3 regions of the Paenibacillus sp. CCS19 genome follow, and region 2 is predicted to be linked to each of the others. Evidence: riboswitches for the same ligand, from Rfam matches in the RefSeq annotation. Region 2 holds a riboswitch; each other region holds the start of a gene.
The links. A riboswitch is a leader RNA that binds a small molecule or an ion and turns the genes downstream of it on or off. The one in region 2 is predicted to bind cobalamin.
Positions count from the first base shown of each region.

Region 1: another riboswitch for cobalamin. It lies ahead of SBI19_RS11630 (ABC transporter substrate-binding protein); the one in region 2 lies ahead of SBI19_RS27650 (ABC transporter substrate-binding protein).
Region 3: another riboswitch for cobalamin. It lies ahead of SBI19_RS02005 (S-layer homology domain-containing protein); the one in region 2 lies ahead of SBI19_RS27650 (ABC transporter substrate-binding protein).

Region 1 is NZ_BTCK01000013.1:90,746-94,964, reverse strand. It holds gene SBI19_RS11635 (cobyric acid synthase) at 1-1,474, opposite strand, end outside; gene SBI19_RS11630 (ABC transporter substrate-binding protein) at 1,548-2,537, opposite strand; cobalamin riboswitch at 2,725-2,941, opposite strand; gene SBI19_RS11625 (M48 family metallopeptidase) at 3,105-3,758, opposite strand; gene SBI19_RS11620 (DUF4003 family protein) at 3,847-4,219, opposite strand, start outside.
Region 2 is NZ_BTCK01000067.1:12,775-16,993, forward strand. It holds gene SBI19_RS27640 (ABC transporter ATP-binding protein) at 1-560, opposite strand, end outside; gene SBI19_RS27645 (FecCD family ABC transporter permease) at 564-1,601, opposite strand; gene SBI19_RS27650 (ABC transporter substrate-binding protein) at 1,605-2,618, opposite strand; cobalamin riboswitch at 2,796-3,022, opposite strand; gene SBI19_RS27655 (heavy metal translocating P-type ATPase) at 3,094-4,219, opposite strand, start outside.
Region 3 is NZ_BTCK01000001.1:414,937-419,155, reverse strand. It holds gene SBI19_RS02005 (S-layer homology domain-containing protein) at 1-1,735, opposite strand, end outside; cobalamin riboswitch at 1,925-2,119, opposite strand; gene SBI19_RS02000 (antibiotic biosynthesis monooxygenase family protein) at 2,205-2,537, opposite strand; gene SBI19_RS01995 (P-loop nucleotide/nucleoside kinase family protein) at 2,687-3,223, opposite strand; gene SBI19_RS01990 (NUDIX domain-containing protein) at 3,268-3,573, opposite strand; gene SBI19_RS01985 (IMP cyclohydrolase) at 3,653-4,219, opposite strand, start outside.

The DNA.
Region 1 (4,219 bases), on a different contig from region 2:
ACAACGGCAGTCCCTTGCTATGACGCGCTTCGTTCAGCCAATTATGGCGAAACTGATCATTGTGAAAAATATGATGGATATACGTACCCCATAGGAGGCAGTCATATGATATGGCTCCATCCAGATGATACGAAGTTGACTCTTCATTCAAGCGGCTTGACCGGATGCGGAAAGGCTGCATGACTGGATCCGTGAAGGTCGTCCGACCCATATGAATTTCATACCCTTCCACCGTTATCGCTTCGTTCAGACCTGCCCCGAACGTTCCTGTCACCCGCTCCGTCGTCTTCTCCTTCGCGAATACCGTCTCCATTGGGAAGATGGCCAGTCCCGCCAGCTCCGGAACGTTCGATTCAACGCCGTCGGGGTCGAGCAGCCGTTGGCCCATCATCTGGTAGCCCCCGCAGATGCCTACCGCTCTGCCGCCCTCTCGGATGTGTTTAAGCAGCAGTGCTTCAAGGCCTGATTCTCTTAGGAACAGTAAATCCTCCACTGTGTTTTTGCTTCCGGGTATAATGACGATGTCCGGCTCTCCCCACTCGCGTGCATGACGCACATAACGAAGGACGACGCCGGGCTCATGCTGCAGCGGGTCAAAATCGGTGAAATTCGAGATGCGAGGCAGCCGTATCACGACAATATCCAGCTCATCGCTCGAGGTCGCACGCGCACGGTAGCCTCGGGCGTCCAGCGATGCCCCATCCTCGTCTTCCAGCTGCAGCCCGCCGAGATAGGGTACGACGCCAAGCACCGGCTTGCCGATTCGCTGCTCCAGCCAATCTACGCCGGGCGTCAACAGCGAGACATCCCCGCGGAATTTGTTAATAATAATGCCTTTCACGCGGTCCCGTTCTTCCGGCTCCAATATTTCCATCGTGCCGACGATCGCTGCGAATACGCCCCCACGATCAATGTCGGCAACCAGCAGCACCGGAGCGTCTGCCCAACTTGCCAGCCGCATATTGACAATGTCTCGATCCTTCAGGTTCACTTCCGCCGGACTGCCGGCTCCTTCGATCACGACAATGTCATGATCATCACGGAGACGGGCAAGCGCCTCCCTCACGATGGCCCCTGCCTTGGGAAGGTAGTGCTCCCGATAATCCCGTGCGGCCATATCCATCAGCGGTTTGCCATGCACGACAACCTGCGATACCATGTCCTTCGTTGGCTTCAGCAGGATCGGGTTCATATCGGTCGTCGCCGCAATGCCGCAAGCATCCGCCTGCATTCCCTGCGCTCTGCCGATCTCTCGGCCATCAGGCGTCACATAAGAGTTGAGCGACATGTTCTGCGACTTGAAAGGGGCCACCTTCCTGCCGTCTTGCTTGAAGATACGACACAGCGCTGTCGCAAGCAGACTCTTGCCGACATCGGACGCCGTACCCTGCAGCATGATCGTTGCGGCGGGATGCCGCGAGTCTGTCCCTTCGGTCTCGTACGACACTTTAGTATTGAAGCAGTCCGACATCATGAATTCCCTCCTAAAGTGAAAGAAAGAGGAGCACAATCTCGGCTCCTCCTCTGCATCTACCATTGATCGCTTGTTATTTGACCGCTCCAGGATAAAGCGCGTTCGAGATTGCAAGCAGACCTTGCGTAATCCGCGGGCCTGGACGGGACAGCAAATTGCCGTCAACGCCGATTACCTGCTTGTCTTTCACCGCTTTAATCTGGTCCCAACCCGTGCGGCTGTAGATCAACTGATCGATCGTTTTGCCGCTGTCGTTGTCCATTCCGTCCAGCGTATACATAATAACGTCCGGGTTGTCGGCGACGATTCGCTCCTCATTGATCTGATACCAGCCTGCCACATCCGACGCGATATTGATGCCGCCTGCCAGCGTGATGAGTTCATCCATGAACTCGCCGCTGCCGACCGTCCAGCCCGGCGAGAACTCGATGTACATTTTCTTCTTATCCTTAACGGTCGCCGCCGCATCCTTCACCTTCTGGATGTCCGCATTCATCTGTCCGACCAGCGCTTCCGCTTCCGGCTGTTTATCCGTGATTTGACCCAATAACAGAATCTCGCTCAGCACATCGTCCACCGATTTCGGATTCGACGCGAACACCTTCAGACCAAGCGAGTTCAGATGCTCGAGCGCCTCTTCGCTGATCGAGATGCCGGACACGACAAGGTCAGATCCCGCAGCGACGATCGCTTCTGCATTAGGCTCGACTACGCCGCCGACTTTTGTTTTGCTCTTCGCCTCCTCCGGATAGTCATCGTAGTCCGATACGCCTACGATCCGGTCGTTCAAGCCGAGCGCGAACAACATTTCCGTCTCTGCCGGCGAAGTCGATACAATTTTCTCAGGCGCTTTCTCGAACGTGATTTCTTTGCCCGATGCGTCCTTCACCGTAAGCGGATAGACCGTGCTCTTGGCTTGCTCTGTCTGTTCTTGTGAAGTTTCTGACGTCGCGTTCGAAACCGCATCCGCGTTCCCTTTGGTTTCCGTGCTCTTGTCCGCTCCGCATGCCGCCAACATCACAGCTAGCATAGCTGACATCAAAACTAGTAAAATACGTTGCATTCTTCTCTTCCCCTTACCGATTGTAATGGCGAGAATGCGCACAGTCCGATCCATTTTCATGAAAGGCCATACAACGAAAAAAACCTTGTCTCCATAAGGAAACAAGGCGATACAAATCAGGAAAATAAACAAGCAAACAGACAAAAGCGTCTGCCCTGATCGACCGATCCTTTCCGCGAAGGAGCTTCATTGGCGTACCGATTAGGCAGGTCTCCTGGCTTACGGGTTCATGACTTCCTCGCCTTCCCATTCGATAACGAACAGTGGCACTTCGAGGTCGTCCCCGTATTACAGTGGCGGGACCGCACCGGATTTGCACCGGTTTCCCTTTTAACCCTGCGCAGTCCCCTTGAGCGCTAACAGCTCTTGAAGACCGACAAGGCACCTAATGGCATAAAAATATGATGGTTTTACGCAAAATCTCCCACTCATTATAACCGAGACTTGCGCAACTGGGAAGGCGGTTCGGCCGATTGACAAGCAATTGTAACATGCCGGTCCAAATTCATATTCTCTTCTCCTATCGAACTAAAGCGACGACATCATCTTCTATTAAATACCATACAGCTAGAGCGTCATCGCCTGCCCATATCGAGCTAGGAAAGCTTCCTTCTCCTTATAATCGGGCATAATGCTCCCAATGAGCCGCCAGAAGGAGCGGTCGTGATTCATATGCTTGAGATGGCATAGCTCATGCACGATGACATAGTCGATCACATCGACCGGAGCCATGGCTAGACGATAGTTGAACGTTAGCTGTTTACTCGAGCTGCAGCTGCCCCATTTGGTCGCCGACTCGACGATTTCGATCGATTTGGGCATCAGCTTCAACTGTCGCTGGTATCCCGTAATTCGTTCCAGAACAACCTTCTTGCAGCTGGCAAAATAAAACTTCCTTAGCCGCAGTCGAAGCTCCTCCTCGCTTGCTGCCGCTGTATCAATCAGTTCATCGAGCGTGTAATAGCGGCCGAGGTGAAGGAATTTGCCATGATCCTCATACTCTCGGATATGCGACACATCGCGCGCCCGCTCGATTGCATCAAGCTGCGCCGCGATCTGCTTCCCATATTGCTGCACGGCGCGCACGATCAGCTCTTCGCTGGTGCCGTTCGGCGCCTTCACGGTAACCAATCCCGTCGGGTCGACATGGATGGATAACTTGTTCCGCTGTCCATAGGACACGTGGAATTGTATGATTCGTTCATCTTGTTGAATATGCATAGGCCCTATTATAGCGCAAAAGCTGCGACGACGGGTAGCGGCTGTGCGTGCAGTAGAAATCCGTCTACCGATGCAGCCTCCGTGCCAATCAATCTGACGAGGACGAAGACGATGCAGCTACTACAGATGCCGTTGCCGCCGCCGTCATTGCCGCCTCCTGAGCGATCAGAATGTTCGTCAAGCTCGTGCTGAGCGTCGTAAACGAGACACGGCTGGACAGCTCTTGCACATGCTGATACGCGACCAAAGCAGTGCAGTAGAGCAGAAGCTCGGGTTCTGTGACGGACCATCTGCCGAACCCCTTCTGCGTCCGCAGCCATTCGAACGTTTGCACCAGATTCTCGACAAGCTCGCCATCCTCACTAGGAAGCAGCGCCAGTACACCTATGGACGACAACGTATCTGATCGATCCATCTTGATTCCCCTGGAACGAAAAGCATCTTTCAGCCTCAGCACCCGC
Region 2 (4,219 bases):
CGCTCGCGCTGCCATTCCAGCACCGTCTCGAGCAGCTGCAGCTGATAGCCGATATCGAGGTAAGTGGTTGGTTCATCGAGCAACATGATCTGTGGATTCTGCACCATGATTTGGGCAAGAGCTGCACGCTGTCGTTCGCCGCCGCTCAATCGATCGAGTGAACGATGCTGGAGCTCGGCAAGCCCCATCCGCTCAAGCGCTGAATCGATCAGCGGAGTCGGATCGTCCGGCTCGTCGCCGAACCAGCCTTGGTACGCGAAGCGTCCCATAGCAACGGTATCACGCACAGAGAAGCCAACTGGAGGCAGACCGCCTTGCTGCAGGACTGCCATCGTTCTTGCCAGCATCTTGCGCGGGTATGCGCCGATCGGCTTCCCTTCCAGCAGAATGCTGCCGGAGGTAGGCTGTTCGGCACCGGACATGAGCCTAAGCAGCGATGTTTTGCCCGCGCCATTGGGCCCGATAATGCCATACATCCCCGGTTCCGAGAAGGAGAACGTCATCTGATTCACAACCGTCGAATGTTCAATTGCCAAGCTGACCCGCTTCGCTTCAATCATCCGTTATACGCCTCCTTTACCGCTTCCCAGCTTGTGACGATACAGCAGCAATGCGAAGAACGGAGCACCGACTAGTGCCGTTACGATGCCGAGTTGAATTTCCCGCGGCGATAATGCAATGCGTGCAACCGTATCTGCCCAGAGGACGAAGATGCCGCCGCCAATCGCGGACAACGGAATAAGTCGACGATAATCTGGACCGACAAGCAGCCGAAGCAGATGCGGCACTACTAGACCAACGAAACCAATAACGCCGGATACCGATACCGCAGCAGCGGTAAGCAATGTTGAACCGATCAACACGATGAGCTTCGTCCGCTCAACGTTGACGCCAAGGTGGGCCGCATGCCTCTCGCCGAATGCGAATAGGTTCAACCGATGCGCGTAGAGCGCAATGAGCGGCACGCCAATGATTAAGAATGGCAGCAGCATGTATACATGCTCCCAGCTTCTCAGCGCCAAGCTTCCCATGAGCCAGTATAATATCTGATTCACAACGCCTTCTGACATCGACACCATGAACGACACGAACGCGCCGAGGAATGATTGTATAATGACCCCTGCAAGAATAAGCGTTTCGAGCGCCATGGCTCCCTTCGAACGAGCAAGCGCAAACACAACGAACAACGTCAAAGCGCCGGTTACGAAAGCAACTAGCGGAATCGTCCATAAACCAATGAGCGATTGTAACCCGAAAAAAATAAGAAAAGCCGCGCCGACGGAGGAGCCGGACGCGACGCCCAGCGTATAAGGGTCAGCAAGCGGATTGCGCAGCACCCCTTGGAAGCCTGCGCCGGCTGTCGCCAGACAAGCGCCGACGAGCACCGCGAGGATGACGCGCGACAGCCGGATCTGCATCACGATCGCGACGTCACTGTCGGACCAATCGCCAAGCAGGTGGATACCGGTTATTTTGTAGATGAGAATGCCCCATACGTCTGACAGCGATAAGCCCGCTGAACCGATCGAAACTGCCAGACCGATAGAAACGACAAGAAGGAGCATGGCTGCTCCTCCATATAAGACTGATCGCAGTCTCATTCGTTATTGAAATCGTTCCGGGTGAATCGCCTTCGCGAGCGCCTGCAGTCCATCTGCAAGACGTGGGCCGACACGGGACAGCGGATCCTCCGGCACCTCGACGAGTCGGTTGTTCTTCACTGCGTCAATGACGTTCCAGCCTGGACGGGCTTTGATGCCTTCCAGAATAGCGTTCGGCTGCTCCGCTAATGCAGGATAAACGATGACTTGCGGGTTGCTCTTGACGATTTGCTCGGCATCGAATTCAAACCAGCCGTTATCCTGCGCAACGTTCTGACCGCCTGCCAGCGTCACCAGCTCATCCATAAACTCGCCTTTGCCGACCGTCCAGCCTGTCGAGAATTCGATGAATACGCTTGGTTTCTCGGCGCCGGCCAGCTTCGATTCGATATCGGCTTTCACTTGGCTCATATGGTCTGTAACTTCAGCAGCACCTTGCTGCTTGTCCGTCAGTACGCCGATGTTCTTGATTTTCTCGATGACGGCATCGTAGGTCTTCGGCTCTGTTGCATATACATTGAGCTTCAATGCGCGCAGCTGCTCGATCGCCTGAGCATTGGCCGTTACGGATGCAAGAATCAGATCCGGATTCAAAGCGGCTACCTTCTCGATGTTGGTCGTCATATCGCCAACCTTCTCGATTGCGCTTGCTTGCTCTGGGTAGTTGCTGTATTCGTCGACTCCGACCACGCTGTCACCGGCTCCGATTGAAAATGCAATCTCCGTCTCGCTTGGGGAAATCGTTACGATGCGAGTCGGTGCCTTCTCAAGCGTAATTTCCGTGCCGGAATCGTCCTTCAACGTCAGCGGATATACCGTTGCGCCTGGCTCCTCGGCTGCAGGCTCCGTCGTCTGGTCATTACTCTGCTCCGCGGACTGTTCCTGCTGCGAAGCGCTCGAAGTATCATTCGTCTTGCTGTCTTTGCTGCCGCATGCGGCGAGCAGCACAAGTACCATTACGATTGCAAGAAGACCTAGCTTCCTCCATTGTCGCAGCTGTGCTTGTTGCTTGTTCATGTCATCTCTTCCTTTCGATCATAGAAAAATAAAAAAGCATTCCCGACACAAGGGTCGGAAATGCTTCAGTCAACGCAGCCCTGCACCTGTCGCGAGCATCTAGTAGATGCACATCGCCAGCTGCTGCATTACGCCAATAAGCGAATATCCAACACCTTCCCTAACCCCACGTAGGTAGATGCATGACCGAGACAGGCAGGTATCCTGACTTGAAGCCCGAATCTGACGTCTTCCCAAGGTGATCCTCAGTGACACTTGTCAGTGCGGTTGCTTGGCTGCTGCTGCATGCCAAACGCTTCTTACAGTGGCGGGTCCGTGCCGGAATTACACCGGCTTCCCTATTGTGCTGTGCGGTTAGCGCAATGTTCGCTCCTCCGCTGAGCACCTGCTCGATTGCATATCCAATTGAATGAACGAAAGTAACTATATCATCGGACATGCGATTTGTCTATCCTTTCCTACTCCTATAAATGACTTATCGCTTCTTCCGTCGCAGCTGGAATCGAAGGATGATCGCATTGCCGACAACCGATAACGAGCTGAGCGCCATCGCCGTCCCAGCCATCCAAGGCTTCAACTGGCCAAGCGCCGCACTTGGTATAACGGCTGCGTTATAGACAAAAGCAAGCACTAGATTTTGCTTCACATTGCGCATCGTCAAACGGCTAATGCGGACCGTATCGGCAACGCCGGTCAGCCTGCCATGCAGCAAGGCAAGCTGACCCGCTCCCATCGCTGCATCAGCGCCCCCTCCGATCGCGAAGCCGACGTCTGCAGCGGCCAGCGCGGGGGCGTCATTCCATCCGTCGCCTACCATTGCGACCGCTCCGTATCGTTTCTGCAGCGAATGAATGAGCGCAACCTTCTGCTCGGGGCGAAGCGAAGCATGCGCTTCTCGGATTCGCAATCGCGTTGCAACGGCTGCTGCAGCTGCTTCGCGGTCGCCTGAGGCAAGCACAATGTGACGAATGCCTGCCTGTCGCAGCATCGCGATCGCTTCCCGCGCATCCGCACGAAGCGGATCCGCAAGCGCAATAGCCCCTTCGCAGCGGTTATCGACGGCGACATACCAGATCGTCTCGCCTTTGCGCTCATGCTCGACTGCGAAACGCCGAATTGAATCCGTCAAGCGCCAGCCATATTTGATCGCATAATCGTATCCGCCGACCGCAACTGTATATCCATCCAATTCAACCGACGATCCACCTTCCGTACGGCTCGCTCTATCACTGGTTGATGATGGTTGCGCTACGTATTGCGCAGACGATGCATTCGTAGACGATGCATGTGCAGCAGCCGCTCGAACCGCGGCAGCATAGGGATGAGAGGCATGTTCCTCCGCAGCCGCAGCCAGCCTCAGCAGCGATGCCGGATGCATCGTATCGGCGTGAACGGCTGTCACTTGCGCACGGCCCTCCGTGAGCGTCCCTGTCTTATCCAGCACAACCGCCTGCAGCTGCGCGGCTGTTTCCAAAGCATCCGCCTGCTTCAACACAATGCCCCGCTTCGCCGAGGCGATCGAAGCCGCCGCAAGCGATAACGGCGTGGCGAGGCCAAGCGCGCAAGGGCAAGCGGCTAACAGAACAGCCAGCGCTCGAATG
Region 3 (4,219 bases), on a different contig from region 2:
ACAGCTTATCCAGCAGCGTAATGCCATTCTTCGTAAATTTAGCGCTCGTCGGGTCAATACCGTTGGACGTCAGGGCGATAATCGCTTGCGATACGCTTTCGCTCGAATCGGTCCCCCATGACAAATATCCGCCGTTCGCCTGTTGATTCAAGGACAGCCATTCAACTGCTCGATCGCCTGCGGTCTTCACATCGGCTTGGCTCATGTAAGACGCGAGTGCGGTCAGTGTCATCGCCGTCACATCTGGATCGCTGGCGCCTGTGTTTAAGGCGAAGCCGCCATCCGCCTTCTGACGATCCAAGATCGCTTTCAACAGCTTCGTACGATCCCACTTCGCATCGCTAGGCGTTGTGTACTCACCGCTATCAAGAGCAATCAGTGCAAACACTAAACCATTCGTTCCTTGGTTCTCCATGATGTCGCTGTTGTAGATTCGTTCTACAAGATTCATGCCGTCGTAGTCAGCAGCATCTTGACGCAGCGCAGACAATGCGATTACAAGCCGCTCGTAATCCGTCACATAAGCATACTCAGGGGACTCTTTGATGAAAGCCAGCGAAGGAAGCGTTGATAGATAGCTGTCCGGCACCCTCAACCCTGCGCGGGCAATGGCTACCGCCTGCCATTCGGTGTCGGACCAGCTTGATCCAAGAATCCACTGCGCCGGCCAGCCATATGTTTGCGGCGTTCCGAAATCATACAGGCGATTGCCACCTGACTTGAACGCATTGTAGGCAAGAAGCGCCTGCAGCGCTTGCTCTGTCGCCATGCCGTTCGAAGCAGCCCCAGGCGTGTGCGAGAATGTTCCGTTCGCTAAGCGGAAGCTGAGCAGCTTCTGGACGAGGTTGACGCCATTTTTCGTAAAACGGTCAGTTGTTGGATCGATACCTTGCGAAGTAAGTCCAATGATCGCCTGAGCCACACTTTCGCTAGCATCCGCTCCCCATGAGAGGTAACCGCCATTTGCCTGCTGTTTGAGCGACAGCCACTCTACAGCTTTGCCGATCGCGGCCTGTGCATCTGCTTGGCCCGCATAAGGTGATAGAGCAGTCAGCGTCATGGCCGTGATATCTGGATCGCTGGCACCGCCGCCGAGCGCAAAGCCTCCATCTGCCTTCTGCAATGCAATAATGGCAGCGACGAGCTTCTCGCGAGTCCAGACCGCATCGGCTGGAACCGCGTATCTGCCACTGTCTAGTGCGATAAGCCCATATAGAGGACCATTCAGTCCCTGATTGGTCATTCTCGCATTGTTATAGATCTTCTCAATCAGATTGTATCCGGCGAACTTCGTCGCATCTTGATGCGCCGCCGTAAGACCGATTACCGTTCTCTCGTAGTCCGTCACCAGCGTGAAGGTACCTTTATTCGCAACAAGCGTCTTATATAGACCTGCTGCATAATTGCTAGGAAGCTTCTTCCCTGCCTTCGAAAGACCGACAGCCTGCCAGTCTCCGATCTTCGCAAGGCTGAGCATGCTTTGTGCAGCGCCTTCGATAGCCGTCTGAACTTCTGTAAGAAGTGGATCAGTCGTTGGAGAAGACACATCCGCCAGTTCGGTATTGCTCGATGTATCTTGCATAGACTCGGCTGCTGTACGCGAAGCTGGAACGGAATCCACTTCCGCATAAACTTGAAAAGCTTGCGTGAAGCTCGTAATGAACACCGCAATGACGAGCAGAAGCTTCAATGCCGCTCTCGCAGATGTTCGCCTTAATTTACTTGATAATTTCATCCTATAACGCTCCTCGTAACTAATTAGAATCCGTACAATTACCGATGTTCAAAAACGCAAAAAAGCCGCCCTCGAGGGCGGCTTAATAAAGGTCGAATGTGCATGCTGAAGCCAGCTGCACACTTCGAACCTATCAGATACATCATTTGTATCCGTTACGTCTTTCTTATTCTCACCCCCCGAAGAATAAAGAAAATTCACATAAAGGCAGGTCTCCTGGCTCATGATTCATCGCATCTCTATGCCTTCCCAGCGTCTAAACAACCAGTGGCTTCATATAGAGGTGCTCATCAATTACAGTGGCGGGACCGCGTCGGATTGTAACCGAACTTCCCTTTTAAGCAGACTTGCAAGCAAGGCTGCACCTTTACGGACTTTGTATTCAATTATTTATCCTGTTCATCATACAGACTATTGCATGGACTGTCTATGAAAAAGTTCACAAACATGGTCCCGAAACGACATGCGATTACATTTCAAAATAGCTGTCTCGCTCTATCTTGCACACGCGAAGCGCGTATTTCGAATACCAAGTCGACTTTCCTCGTTCCTGTGCGACACGATGCAGCGAATGCTCCTTCCAGTTACGGATCGCCTCCAAGGACTCCCAGTATGATACTGTAATTCCGAGTCTCTCTTCGTCGCGGTTGCTGCTCTCAACACCAAGAAATCCAGGTTGGCTCGAAGCAAGTTCAACCATCTTATCGGCCATCGCACCATAACCTAGGTCCCCGTCTGTCCGTTCGGATGTGAAAATCACCGCATAATACGGGGGTTGCGGCGTCTTTGCAATTCCGCTCATCGTATTCGTACCTCCTATGGATAGGTATAGAATGGTTGCACAGTACGCTTCGTACAACCTAACAAATCTACCATACGCTATCATCCTATGATAGACAAGCATCCAATAAGTGGTTTAACCTATCGCTTCAAATAAAGAAGAAATCCGTACTAATTATCAATGATAATTTCCCCTTCACCACTCGGTTCCTCGAAGCCGTTAATGAAGGTGGTTAGAAGCTCTTCCGTAATGGGAAAAGCAGCGTTCGCATCGAATCGCTCGCTGCGCACCTTAAGCCGTCGACGCAATTCGTCTGGAGGAACACGCAAGTAAAGCAGCCGCCAGCGTCCGCCGGCTTCTTCTATTAATTGCTTATATCGATCACGTTCACGACGATTCCAGAAGCTGGAGTCGACGATCACATGTTTCTTCGCTTGAATAAGTGCGATAAGTCGAGCAAACAGCCGTTGATGTGCGGCATCTAGCTTCGCTCGATACTGTTCAATCGGATAATCAACCCCGTACCGACCATAAGTCCGCCACACTTCCTCATCGATCGATAGTCGACTATAGCCCTGTTGTTCAGCTAACTGCTGCGACAGTGTAGTCTTCCCTGAACCAGCAATGCCGCACATTAGAATAACAACGGAATGATCGCCATCGCGCTCCCGATCGATAAGTTTCGCTAGATCAAGTGGTTCAGTCATGGTTGCTCGCTCCTTATTCATCCGAAATAGCCAGCTCTATCAGTTTATGGTCTATGATTGCAACTGCACCGATATCTGATGAATATGATATCGCTTACCGTCTGATTCGTCTCCTCGTACAGCTCCCTGCACACGCAATCCCTTGCTGATTCACCGGACTCGATTACGCCGCCGGGCAGCTCCCAGCTGCTGCGCCATTTGTTAAACATCATCAGCGATTTACCCTGGCATCTAACAACGATTAACGCATGCGTGAACGGTGCATCAAGCTCCCTAGTAGATAGCTCTGATTCGGATATCTTAATCAAATCCAGCAGTACATTGCCTTTGGCGTCCGTCACAATAGACATCGTATTTCCCTCCAGTTGCAAGAGTCGTTCTCGCGCTACTTTTAAACACGGATATCGCAGCAGCTCTGCTAGTCAGAATCTACACATTCTTATTTCGAATTTCGAGATGAACTTCCTCTGTTCGCACATCGATAAACTTTACGAGCAGCGAGATTTTGTTATCGGCATGCAGCCGTTCCCAGTAGTAATTGGCAGTGTCTTCGATGGAATCCCATAGCGGCACCTCGAAAGGCTCGCCTACGAACGGTTTCAGAACCCCGTTCTCTTCCGCACGGTACGTATGGATGCAATGTCCCATCCCTGATTTGAACGAGCTGTAATGATAGAATTGCCGCAAACATACTGCCGGATCATTATCATGCGTCTTCAGAATCGAGAGCGTATACGATTGGTTCGCAGTGTCGAGCATTGCAGAGATACGCGGCGTATAGTGCGGCGCATCAGGTTCGAACTCGCGTGTCATCAGCAGCTGTATGAACGTATTTCCTTGTTTGATGCCGTCATAGACGGTATCCGTCTGATCGCCATTGGTGACGATATGCATACCGTTCCAATCTCGTACTGGATAATAGATGATGAGCGACGGATCCTCCATCAGCGTTGGATCGAACGCCGAGTTCTTCACATGATTTCCTTCTCGCTCGAA